DNA from 4 places in the Lysinibacillus sp. GbtcB16 genome. Region 4 is predicted to be linked to each of the others. Evidence: predicted binding sites of a transcription regulator. Region 4 holds the regulator's gene; each other region holds the start of a gene.
What was found. The regulator LexA, encoded in region 4, represses DNA repair genes until DNA is damaged. The targets are predictions, from matches to a motif close to CGAACATATGTTCG.

Region 1 (3,190 bases), 1.2 Mb from region 4:
ATATCCTGGAGTTTTGCTTTTTCCGTGTTAATCACTTTCCCGCGCAGTGGTAATATCGCCTGGAATGTACGATCGCGACCTTGTTTTGCAGAACCACCCGCTGAATCACCTTCGACTAAATATAATTCATTTTTCGCCGCATTACGTGACTGTGCAGGTGTTAATTTACCTGACAGAATCGTACTACCCTTTTTGTTTTTCTTACCATTTCGCGCATCCTCACGAGCTTTACGAGCCGCTTCACGTACTTGCTGCGCACGAATTGCTTTACGCACAAGAGAAGCAGACAATTCAGCATTTTCCTCTAGCACATATAAAATTTGCTCAGACACCACACTATCTACTGCTGAACGAGCCTCACTTGTACCAAGCTTGCCCTTTGTTTGTCCTTCAAATTGTAATAAGTGTTCTGGAATACGGACAGATACGATAGCAGCTAAGCCCTCTCGAATATCCGTTCCTTCTAAGTTTTTATCCTTATCCTTTAATAAGCCAATTTTTCTTGCGTATTCATTAAAGACACGCGTCAGAGCTGCTTTTGCACCTGTTTCATGGGTACCGCCATCTCGTGTTCGTACATTATTAACAAACGACAAAATCGTTTCAGAATAACCGTCGTTATATTGGAAAGCAAACTCTACTTCAATATCATCTTGAATACCTTCCACATACTTCACAGGATGAAGAACATCTTTCTCTTCATTCAAATACGCAACGAAAGCTTCAATGCCGTTCTCATAAAAGAACACATCATTTTTGCCTTCCTCGCGCTCATCAATTAATTCAATTTTTAAGCCCTTTAATAAAAAAGCTGACTCCCTTAAACGTTCTGCTAACGTATCATAATTATATTTTGTAACAGAGAAAATCGTTTCATCAGGTAGGAAATGAACAAGCGTACCTGTCTGCTTCGTTTGACCAATTTCTTCAAGTGTTGTCACTGGATGTCCACCATGCTCGAAGCGCTGGCGATATTTTTTGCCATCACGATGGATGGTTACTTCTAAAAATGTTGATAGCGCATTCACGACAGAAGAACCTACACCGTGCAAGCCGCCACTCGTTTTATATCCGCCTTGTCCAAACTTACCACCTGCATGAAGGACGGTAAAAATAATTTCAGGAGTAGGTTTACCCATCTTATGCATACCAGTTGGCATTCCACGGCCAAAGTCGCGTACGCTAATACTCTGGTCTTTGTGAATCTTGACAATAATATGAGATCCAAAGCCAGCCAATGCTTCATCCACCGCATTATCAACGATTTCATACACAAGGTGATGAAGTCCACGGCCATCTGTGGAACCGATATACATGCCTGGTCGTTTGCGCACCGCTTCTAATCCTTCTAATACTTGTATAGCGTCATCATTATAGACGCTAGGTGACTGTTTATTCGTCAAAAAAATTCCCCTCCAAAAAACAAACACTTGTTCTATTTATGTTCTCATCCTAATAATAATAGCATTTCCTGTCAATAGTTAGCGACAGGTCCAATTAAATTTTTAAAAATTGCTCACAGTTTTAATATACATTTTAATAGTAAACATCTTCAACAGTTGCTTAAAATTGGAATTTAAGCAAGACAGACTACCACTAGTATCCGTAAACACCTGACGCATCGTAGCTTATTTAGTTGCAATATAATTGATGTTCTAATACGTCATTGTCATGTAAATGAATAAAGTTAGACTTCTATTCTACCAAAGGAATGAACGAATGACAAAATTGCCATTTTGCCTATATTTTAATAAAGAATTTTTTCGTTCCTTCATCAATCATGTCTAAAAGCCTATCTCCAGCTTACTTTAGTTTCTTTTGTATTGAATTCAAGACTCCTTACGAAATCTCCTTCATAACATTGTAGATTAGCAAGAAAAAGTGTAAAATACTTGTTACAAACTATTAGTACCAAGTGATGGACTATGAATGAAAGGAGTCCAACTATGATCAATGGACTTATTATTTTATGTGCTTATCTAATCGGCTCTATACCTTCAGGGCTATGGATAGGTAAAATTTTTTATAATACCGATATACGAGAACATGGAAGCGGTAATCTAGGAGCAACTAATACGTTCCGAACGTTAGGAAAAAAAGCTGGTATTGTTGTGACTGTGATGGATGTTCTAAAAGGGACTGCCGCTGTCTTACTAGCTGCACTTCCAATATTCTCAGACAGCTCTATCCATTCCTTAATCCTAGGTCTTGTTGCCGTGATTGGTCATATGTTTCCGATCTTCGCCAATTTCCGTGGTGGAAAAGCAGTTGCCACATCAGCAGGTGTTTTATTAGGCTATTCATGGCCTTTGTTTGTCTTGCTTCTAATTGCCTTTCTTGTGACATTGAAAATCACAAAAATCGTCAGCTTAACATCTATGATAGCCGCTTTAGTAGCACTTATCTATTCAATCGTTTATTATTTTGTTACAGGTGACTTTGCATTAAGCATCTTGGTAGCCTTTTTATTTACCTTTATTATTTATCGTCATCGTGCCAATATTGCACGTATTAAAAATGGCACCGAGCCAAAGGTAAAGTGGCTGTAAGAAGAGAGGAGCATTCGCTATGAAAATTGCACTGACAGATGAAGCCCTAAAATGGTTCAAACATGAGATGGAAGTAGAACCAGGCGATACGATTCGCTTTTACGCACGCTATGGTGGTTCAAGTCCTTTTCACGAAGGCTTTTCACTAGGCATGACGCGAGAAGAACCCATTGCCATTGGAGCAGAAGCAGTCATTGATGGCGTAACCTATTACATCGATGAAAAAGATTTATGGTTCTTTAACGATCACAATCTACATGTAGACGTGGATGCTAGTTTAGATGAATTACAATACGAGTATCGTACATAAAGCAGTATTTTCCTTTCAGTATCTGAAAGGAAATACTGTTTTTTTATTTGAAAAATAGTAGCTAGAATTTCATTCCTTTTTTCGTTTATCTCCGCACAAAGTTGTCCATTCTATAAATAATGAACATCCATTTGAGGAGGAAAACGCATGTCCATATCAAACAAGATCAATCCCTCCCCATCCCTTACAACGGACGATTTACTAAATACTTCCCTTGCCAAAAATATAAAGGTCATTCAAAACACTCTCGGTCATAGCAATGACATTATTATTCGAGAAATAACGATTGGTGAAGATGAACTCCATCGGCTCGCCATTATTTCGATTGACG
Region 2 (3,190 bases), on a different contig from region 4:
GCCGGTAAGACCCTTGTATCATTTAACACCAGACAATCTCCCGCACGTAGCTCATCTAAGACATGTGCAAAATGGTGATGCTCTACTTCATTTGAGCCAGGTGTCACAACCATTAATCGACTAGCTGTACGGTCTACTAATGGTGTTTGGGCAATAAGCTCCTCTGGTAATTCAAAATCAAAATCTTCTACACGCATGAAAAAAACTTCCTTCTTTATGTTTGTTGGGGATACTCATATCCAAAATGTTCGTAGGCTAAATGTGTCGCCACTCTTCCTCGTGGAGTGCGTTGAATAAGCCCAATTTGCATGAGATAGGGTTCATAGACATCTTCTATCGTCACCCGTTCCTCACCAATTGATGCCGCAAGCGTATCTAAGCCCACAGGACCTCCTCGAAAGCGCTCAATCATGTTCGTGACAAGTTTATGGTCAATATGATCAAGCCCTCTTGGATCCACTTGTAACAGCTCTAAAGCTTGCTTTGCAAGACCCTCCGTTATCATACCATCTCCAAGCACTTGTGCATAATCTCGTACTCGTTTCAATAGGCGATTGGCAATTCGAGGTGTACCACGAGAACGTCTCGCCATCTCCATTGCTGCTATTTGCTCAATTTCTACCTCAAATAAATGGGCACTGCGAGCAACAATTTCAGCAAGAGAAATATCATCATAGTACTCTAAGCGTAATAATACACCAAAGCGATCTCTCAGAGGGGCTGATAAGGCACCAGCTCTTGTTGTAGCACCTACAAGGGTAAAGGGAGGTAAGTCAAGTCGTACAGAACGTGCTTCAGGACCTTTTCCCACCACAATATCTAAACAGAAGTCCTCCATTGCTGGATATAACACTTCTTCAATGGCACGAGGTAGTCGATGAATCTCATCAATAAATAAAACATCACCAGGCTCTAGTGAGCTTAAAATCGCAGCTAAATCTCCTGGACGTTCAATTGCTGGACCACTTGTCATGCGAACATTGACACTCATCTCATTTGCTATAACAGCAGCCAATGTTGTTTTACCAAGCCCTGGTGGTCCATATAACAACACATGGTCTAAACTTTCCTGCCGAAGTTTTGCTGCCTCAATGAAAATTTGTAAATTTTCCTTTACTTTATGTTGCCCTATGTATTGGGCTAACCTTTGTGGGCGTAAAGATAATTCAAACTGTTCATCATAGCCACTGGCCTCACTAGCCATCATACGTTCAGACATGCCTTTTCCCTCCTTTTCTTATTTTAATTTTAATAATAGTTGTAACGCTTGTTTCATAAAGGCATCTGTCGTTTCAAGCTTGTCGTTATCCTCAAGCTGTGGGCGAATTTTTTCGAGCTCCTTTTCAGAATAACCAAGTGCCATTAAAGCAAGTATCGCTTCTTCTAATTCGTGTTTATAAGCATTAACGCCAAACAATGGCAGTTCATCTTCTGTACTCGGCAGTTCAATTGTCTCTAATAAAGAGCCTAGCTTGCCTTTTAAATCTAATATCATCTGACGTGCGGTTTTTTTACCTACTCCAGGGAACTTCACTAAAAACGTTTCGTCTTCCCGTTCAATCGCACTAATAACCTGCTGTGGGTTGCCAGTCGCTAAAATAGCTAGTGCCCCCTTTGGACCTATTCCAGATACTAAAATTAACTTACGAAACAGCTCACGTTGATCTAGATTCGGGAAACCGTAAAGCATTTGTGCGTCCTCTCGTACATGTAAATGAACAAAAATTTGTTGTTCTAGTGCTGATGTTCGAAATGCAAACGGATTGGGTGTATTCAATTGCCAGCCAATCCCCTGTTGTTCTAGCACAATATATTCTGGTGTAATACGAGTAATTAGTCCTTTTAAATAATCATACATCTATATTCCCTCACAATCATCGTCTTCGATTATAGCATATAGCGAACGAATGCTCGACAGAAAGTAGTATCCAAAACGCTGTTCAAGACAAAAATGACCGCCAAATGACGGTCATTTCTTCACAAATCTATCAATATCGTACCACAGTTTTGGCCAATAGGTGAGGGCTCGTTTAGTAAATGGTACTAAATAATCTAAAAATACTAGTTGCTGATCAAGTGGCAAATCCACAGCAAAAAGCCATTCTCGCAACAGTTCATTCGGGTATTTTAAACGATGAAGCTTTCTTTTATCAAGTCGTTTCAGCTCTGGTAACTCCGCAAAGACTTTAGCTAAATCATAATCGACTGCAGGTAGTACTCGATGCAACCATAAAATATATTCGTCATCAGCTTCTCCAAGATGCGCCAAATCAAAATCAATTAAACGCAATTGTCCGTCCGTGCACCATAAAAAATTATGATGTACAACATCCCCGTGCAATAGTGTAATTTCTTTTTCAGCTACATCCTCCAAGGCAATTAACTGCAGCGATTTATCACTATAATGCAAAATTTGATCGATTTCTTCTTTCGTTAAGAAAGCCCGAAACTCATTTCTTCTGCTTTTAAAACGCATATGACGCATTTGCCATTTTAAAAGTTGTGAATAGGTATGCAAGCCAGGCAAGCGTTGCCAAGCGATTTTTTTATATGTGTCATGTAAGGCTATTAGTAGTTGAAGAGATTCCTTCCGATCCTTTTTATGAGTAAAATTGGCACCATGGCTTCCTTCTTGCCATTCTTGCACTATGAGCTGCTCATCATCACTCCGGACTAATGGTAGGATAAGGTTAGGTTCAATTCGACCTAGCTGGCGATGAATTGTTCTTACCTTCTCTGCAATCTCTAGTTGTTTTGCTCGTTTGACAAAATAAGTATTCGATCGATATCTATATTTCCAAATATTTGATTTTACCTCTTCGACAATATACGCTTTTTCACCATCGATAAGGCGTCATCCCGCCTGGGAAATAATGCGGTGACATCCAAGGTCCTACTGATGACGGGCACGGCGGTGGACAATGCGTTGGACATGGTGGTGGTGGACAATGACATGGATCCATTTGCCATGCAGGCATTGGCATCGGCATCGGTTGTGATTGACAGCCACATGGTTGTGCATCACAGCCACATGATTTACCCATGTTCATTTCAGGCATCATATTAAATTGTGGCTGCATTTGTTGATTAGGCGTGTGGAAAAATGGTGATGTGGACTCCAAGAAGTCTTCCATCCCGCCCACTTTATTTTCTGGCATCTCAAAGGACATCGGCTGCTGCGGCATCATAT
Region 3 (3,190 bases), 520 kb from region 4:
TAGGTAGCTCAATCTTTTGATCGTTTTTTAATGTGACCACACATCCCGTTTCGCTTGGCGTAATATTGATAATCGCATGGAGCCCTATCCATATATTGTGAATGGAATTAGGTGAATAGGTTGGTAGAAAGATGCAAGGAAAACCATAATCAAAGGCCACGACGATTGGTAGCTTATGTTGATTACCAAAAAAGCGTTTAGCAGATTGCTTTGCTGCTTCATAGGTGGAGCCTAATGAAATACAAGATTTTCGCAGTACATGCATCGGCTTCCGAGTAACAATTAGCTCATTATGTTTGTCTATAACATGAGTAAAAACTTTAGTGTCATGCTGAACTGGTTGGAGCAAGTAAGTGTTAAAGGAAATTAAATAGCCATTTACAAATTTACTAGTCATATTGGAAGTGCCTCCCTTTTCTATTGATAACCGTAGTGTAGTACATAAAATGAATTTCAAAAAATATACAAAGTATTGAAACAAGGTTGATAAATGAATGAAATGCTTAGAGAATTTGCTTTAAATTTCACGAGTTTACTAGCTAATCCAAGTTATTTTCAAATCGTAAGCATTGCTTTTTAATTTCAATTTTCATATAATTTAGAAAAGGATCGGGGTGAGATCGTTGGATAAATATTATTCGTACACAGATTTTCTAAAAGCCGTTGGTCAGTCAAAAAAAGTTGATGAGGCAGAGAAATTATTAAACGAGATTTATTTAGATTTATTTTTAAATCGTATCCAGCGTATGCATCGACAAGAGCAGCTCATCGTTTTAATAGATAGAGCGCTCGATGAAAAAGATGAAAACGCATTTTATCAATACGCAACCGAACTCAATTCCTTGCAGCAATCAGAAGATGAATCATACTAATAATTCCGCTCTCCGCGACTATGGAGAGCGGGATTTTTTTTGGAGATGATAGAGTGGCTGTGCCATTCACCTAATTTTTAAAAAGTATTGCTCTAAAAATGAGAAAAGAGAAGGAATGACTACCATTCTACAATGGACATCTCGTTACTAGATAAGGCTTGAAAACCTGACGAAACGGCTATTATGAGAGTAGAAGGTTGATTATCCATCTTCCATTTTAGGGATAGAAAAAAATTTTACAAACATTCGTTCGTTAAATGTTCGAAATTTTAATATTGCTATGCTAAAATATATGTACAAATTGGAAAGAAAGGACGGGGACAGGTGTGCAAACTTTTGATTTACAAGCGCCATATCAGCCTAATGGAGATCAGCCACAGGCAATTGCGGAATTAGTGGAGGGTGTGAAGGCAGGCAAGCGTCATCAAACATTACTTGGTGCAACAGGAACTGGGAAAACATTTACGATTTCAAATGTAATCCAGCAGGTTAAAAAACCGACACTTATTATGGCACACAATAAAACGTTGGCGGGCCAATTATATAGTGAGTTCAAAGAGTTCTTTCCAAATAACGCTGTAGAATACTTTGTTAGTTACTATGATTATTACCAGCCAGAAGCCTATGTACCGCAGACAGATACTTATATAGAAAAGGATTCTAGCATTAACGATGAAATTGATAAGCTGCGCCACTCTGCAACTTCTGCATTATTTGAGCGTGATGATGTCATTATTATTGCATCTGTATCCTGTATTTACGGTCTTGGTTCTCCTGAAGAATATCGTGAAATGGTTGTATCGATCCGCACAGGTATGGAAATTGAACGTAATCAGCTACTGCGCAAACTTGTAGATGTTCAATATGAGCGCAATGATGTTAGTTTTACACGCGGGACGTTTCGGGTACGAGGAGATGTAGTAGAGATTTTCCCAGCCTCACGTGATGAGCATTGTATTCGTGTCGAGTTTTTTGGGGACGAAATTGATCGCATTCGTGAGGTAGATGCTTTAACTGGAGAAATACTATCAGATCGAGAGCATGTCGCTATTTTCCCAGCATCCCACTTCGTTACACGAGAAGAAAAAATGCGAAAAGCGATAGAAAACATTGAAAAAGAATTAGAGGATCGTCTAGCTTTACTGCGTGCCGAGGATAAATTATTAGAGGCTCAGCGTCTAGAGCAACGGACACGTTATGATTTAGAAATGATGCGGGAAATGGGCTTTTGTTCAGGGATTGAGAACTATTCGCGTCACTTAACTTTACGTGAAGCAGGTGCGACTCCATATACGTTGCTTGATTATTTCCCTGAGGACTTTTTGCTTGTCGTAGATGAAAGTCACGTAACTCTTCCGCAGGTACGAGGGATGTACAACGGTGACCAAGCACGTAAAGGGGTACTTGTTGAGCATGGTTTCCGCCTGCCATCTGCGCTAGATAACCGTCCATTACGTTTTGAAGAATACGAAAATCGAGTACATCAAGCTATTTATGTATCTGCAACACCTGGACCCTATGAGTTGGAGCATACTCCTGAAATGATCCAGCAAATTATTCGACCTACTGGTTTACTGGATCCATTAATTGATGTCCGCCCAATTGAAGGGCAAATAGATAACTTGATCGATGAAATTCAAGATCGTATTGCACGTGATGAAAGAGTGTTAGTAACAACACTAACAAAGAAAATGTCAGAGGACTTAACGGCTTATTTGAAGGAAATGGGCTTAAAGGTTGAGTATTTGCATTCTGAGATTAAAACATTAGAGCGTATTGAGATTATCCGTGAGCTACGGAAGGGCACTTATGATGTACTAATTGGAATTAACTTATTGCGAGAAGGACTTGATATTCCTGAAGTATCACTTGTAGCCATATTAGACGCTGATAAAGAAGGATTTTTACGTTCAGAACGTTCACTCATTCAAACGATTGGCCGAGCTGCGCGTAATGCGAACGGTCATGTCATTATGTATGCAGATCATGTAACCGACTCGATGAAAAAGGCGCTCGATGAAACAAAACGTCGTCGTGAATTGCAAATGGCATATAACGAAGAGCATGGTATTACGCCTCAAACTATTAGTAAAAAAATACCAGAAGTAATTCGTGCTACACAAGTGGCAGAAGAAGAAGAATCCTATGTAACAAAGGCGACGAAGGGCAAAAAGCTGACAAAGGCAGAAAGAGACCAGCTCTTAGCTTCTCTAGAAATAGAAATGAAGGAAGCAGCAAAAGCGCTTGATTTCGAACGTGCAGCTGAGCTTCGAGATACAATATTTGAATTGAAGGTAGAAGGGTGAATGACTTGTGAA
Region 4 (3,190 bases):
ATTGCGGTTTTATCGAAAGGTGGAATGGGAGGGGGAGATATTAAATTCTTCTTTTTAATTGGTCTCGTTCTCGGCACTATTCATACGCTGTTGACTTTATTTTTTGCCGCTTTCATTGGTATGATAATCGGAATAGTTGTCTTATTAAAGCGTAAACAAGGAAGACAAACACCTATTCCCTTTGGTCCATCTATTGCATTAGCCGCTACGATTGTTTATTTCTACGGAGATTCGTTCATCAATTGGTATTTAGGTTATTGGTAAGTGTTTAATCTTCAATTCTGTGGAGGGGAATCAAGTGAAGCCGATTATTGGAATTACAGCTTTTGTAGAAGATGATTTATCAGCTCATTTAAATGCTGCTTACAGCAAAAGTGTTATTGAGGCGGGCGGTATCCCCCTTATTATTCCGTTAGGTGTGGAGGAAGATGCTGCTCAAATTTTAGCCCTTACAGATGGCTTATTGCTCTCTGGAGGCTATGATGTACATCCTTTCCTATTTGGAGCGGAGCCTTCACCAAAGCTAGGTAAAATTCATCCAGCTAGAGATGCCGTGGAATTAGCATTAATTGAGGCTGCATTTGTACGGAAAATGCCTATTTTCGGCATTTGTCGGGGTATCCAAATATTAAATGTTGCATTAGGTGGGACGTTATATCAGGACATTGATAGTGACCATTATAGTACGAAGCTAATCAAACATATGCAACAAGCTGGTAGGTCAGTAGCAACGCATTATGTACAAATTATTGCGGAGAATTTATTAGCGACTATTCTGGAACAAGAGAAAATTGCCGTCAATTCTTTTCATCATCAGTCAGTGAATGTACTAGCGGAGAATTTAAAAGTAGCGGCGAAATCAAGTGATGGCATTATTGAAGCAGTGGTGCACGAGGAATTACCATTCTGTTTGGCTGTGCAGTGGCACCCAGAGGAATTGGCTATAGCGGGAGATCAGCATGCACAAAAGTTATTTGCAGCGTTTGTTGAAGCAAGTTTGAAATTTAAAAAAGAGGCATAGAGAGGTCATTGTAAAAAGAATCCAATAGTTTGTGGATTCTTTTTTTGCGTAAAAAAGAGGATATATGCTCAGTGAAGGAACACAATCCTCAAACCCTCATTTAATTAATGTACACGGCGATAAAGACCAACAACTTGTCCCAAAATTGATACTTGATCGACGATAATCGGTTCCATTGAAGAATTTTCAGGCTGTAAGCGGAAATGGTTTTTTTCCTTAAAGAAGCGTTTTACAGTAGCTTCATCCTCAGCTGTCATGGCTACAACAATGTCTCCGTTAATGGCTGTTGACTTTTGCTTTACGATCACTAAGTCACCATCTAAAATTCCCGCTTCAATCATCGATTCACCCATAATTTCTAGCATGAATAACTGATCCTCACTCGTGCCATATGTATCTGGCAGTGGGAAATACTCTTCAATATTTTCGATAGCTGTAATAGGAGAACCTGCTGTCACCTTCCCTACAAGTGGTACATGGATGACATGTTGCTTTTGGATAGATTCCTCAGGCTCAAGAATTTCAATAGCACGTGGCTTTGTTGGATCTCGACGAATAAAACCCTTTTGTTCTAATCGAGCCAAATGACCATGAACAGTTGAACTTGAAGCAAGTCCAACAGCTTCCCCGATTTCACGGACTGATGGCGGATACCCTTTAGCTCGTACCTCGTCTTTAATGAACGCTAATATGTCCTCTTGTCTTTTCGATACTTTTTTCATGATTGCTCACCTCTTTTTTCTAATATCAATCTTCTTATTTGATAGTATAACAGAATGCGAACACGTATGCAAACATAGGTTCGAAAAGTGTTTGACAAAAACGTTTGTTCGCTTTATTATGAGAACATACATTCCGAACAAACATTCTAGAAATGAGGTTATAATGATGACATGGTTAAAGAAAAATACACATATCACTATATTATTAGGTGCTTGCTTACTCTTCGCAAGTTACCTTTACATCACTGATCCGGGGGATGTTAATTACGCTGAAATTCAAATCGAACATGGGGATAGCTTGTGGTCGTTAGCAGAACAATACCGTGGTAAAATGAGTAAAGAAGATTGGATTAAGCTTGTCAAATCAGAAAATGAGTTAGCAGACATTAAAATCGTGGCAGGTAAATCTCTAGTCATTCCAGTTTTGAGTGATCAAGCCAGTCCCATCAAAACTATTGAAATTGCGAGAAACGAACAATGAAAAATAATCAAATGACGGCTGTTGTCTATTGCCGAGTAAGTACTGAAAAAGAAACGCAAAGCTCCTCATTAGAGCGCCAACAAGAAGAATTAGTGCGCTATGCTAAAGAGCAAGGCTATGAAGTAAAGGGTGTTTTTAAAGATAAGCATAGCGGTTATGATGTTGAACGCGAAGGCTTACTGGAAATGCTTGATTTTATAAAAGAGAAGGAAATAAAAGCTCTTTTTGTACAAGATGAAACTCGTTTAGGTCGTGGAAATGCAAGAATGGCAGTATTGCATCTATTACAAAAATCAGCAACAGATGTTTATTCGATGCGTGATGCAGGACCAGTCCAGTTAAACGAAATGGATACGATGCTACTAGAGATTTTAGCAATTGTAGAAGAATATCAACGTAGAATCCATAATGCAAAAATTCGCAGAGGTATGCGTCGTGCTGTGGAAAATGGCTATCGCCCTGAAAATAATCTATCCAATCGTGGCAATCCACATGGTCAGGAGCGGAAAGAACTGCCTGTTGATGAAATTGTGAAGCTACGTAATCGTGGTTTTACCTTTGAGGAAATTTCCATTACGCTTAGAGGACTAGGCTTTGAGGTAAGTAAGGCAACCGTACATCGCCGATTCCAAGAGCATCAAGAAAGATTAGCAGGCAAATAATATAGCCCGCTAATTTTTTTAATACAAGCTTTCGATAATAACATTTTTGGGTAGTTCAAAAGGGTTATCTTTATTAATTCGATCATAAAACATAATGCCGTTTAAATGATCGATTTCATGCTGTACAACGATAGATTCATAGCCTTTTAAAGACATCATAAATTCCTGTCCATCAATATTATAGGCTTTTACTTTAATTCGTTCATATCTTGGTACAAAACCGTGAACAGGTCGATTAACAGACAGACACCCTTCCCCCTCAGGCAAATAGATCATATTAATAGAATGGCTCATTACTTTTGGG

Region 1: a site for LexA is predicted at 1,424-1,437, ahead of parE (DNA topoisomerase IV subunit B). Genes of this name have one in related genera too.
Region 2: a site for LexA is predicted at 1,901-1,914, ahead of ruvA (Holliday junction branch migration protein RuvA). Genes of this name have one in related genera too.
Region 3: a site for LexA is predicted at 1,112-1,125, ahead of uvrB (excinuclease ABC subunit UvrB). Genes of this name have one in related genera too.

The regions. Positions count from the first base shown of each region.
Region 1 covers NZ_JAGXJV010000001.1:1,842,689-1,845,878, forward strand. Annotated here, with positions in the region: gene parE (DNA topoisomerase IV subunit B) at 1-1,403, opposite strand, end outside; gene plsY (glycerol-3-phosphate 1-O-acyltransferase PlsY) at 1,947-2,549, shown strand; gene KVT27_RS09235 (HesB/YadR/YfhF family protein) at 2,569-2,859, shown strand; gene KVT27_RS09240 (spore germination protein) at 3,007-3,190, shown strand, end outside.
Region 2 covers NZ_JAGXJV010000002.1:335,437-338,626, reverse strand. Annotated here, with positions in the region: gene queA (tRNA preQ1(34) S-adenosylmethionine ribosyltransferase-isomerase QueA) at 1-197, opposite strand, end outside; gene ruvB (Holliday junction branch migration DNA helicase RuvB) at 215-1,219, opposite strand; gene ruvA (Holliday junction branch migration protein RuvA) at 1,238-1,858, opposite strand; gene KVT27_RS13530 (phosphotransferase) at 1,970-2,803, opposite strand; gene KVT27_RS13525 (LysM peptidoglycan-binding domain-containing protein) at 2,838-3,190, opposite strand, start outside.
Region 3 covers NZ_JAGXJV010000001.1:94,495-97,684, forward strand. Annotated here, with positions in the region: gene KVT27_RS00545 (competence protein ComK) at 1-397, opposite strand, end outside; gene KVT27_RS00550 (IDEAL domain-containing protein) at 624-872, shown strand; gene uvrB (excinuclease ABC subunit UvrB) at 1,199-3,178, shown strand; gene uvrA (excinuclease ABC subunit UvrA) at 3,186-3,190, shown strand, end outside.
Region 4 covers NZ_JAGXJV010000001.1:610,545-613,734, forward strand. Annotated here, with positions in the region: gene KVT27_RS02965 (prepilin peptidase) at 1-264, shown strand, start outside; gene KVT27_RS02970 (gamma-glutamyl-gamma-aminobutyrate hydrolase family protein) at 299-1,021, shown strand; gene lexA (transcriptional repressor LexA) at 1,126-1,743, opposite strand; gene yneA (cell division suppressor protein YneA) at 1,910-2,224, shown strand; gene KVT27_RS02985 (YneB family resolvase-like protein) at 2,221-2,886, shown strand; gene def (peptide deformylase) at 2,905-3,190, opposite strand, start outside.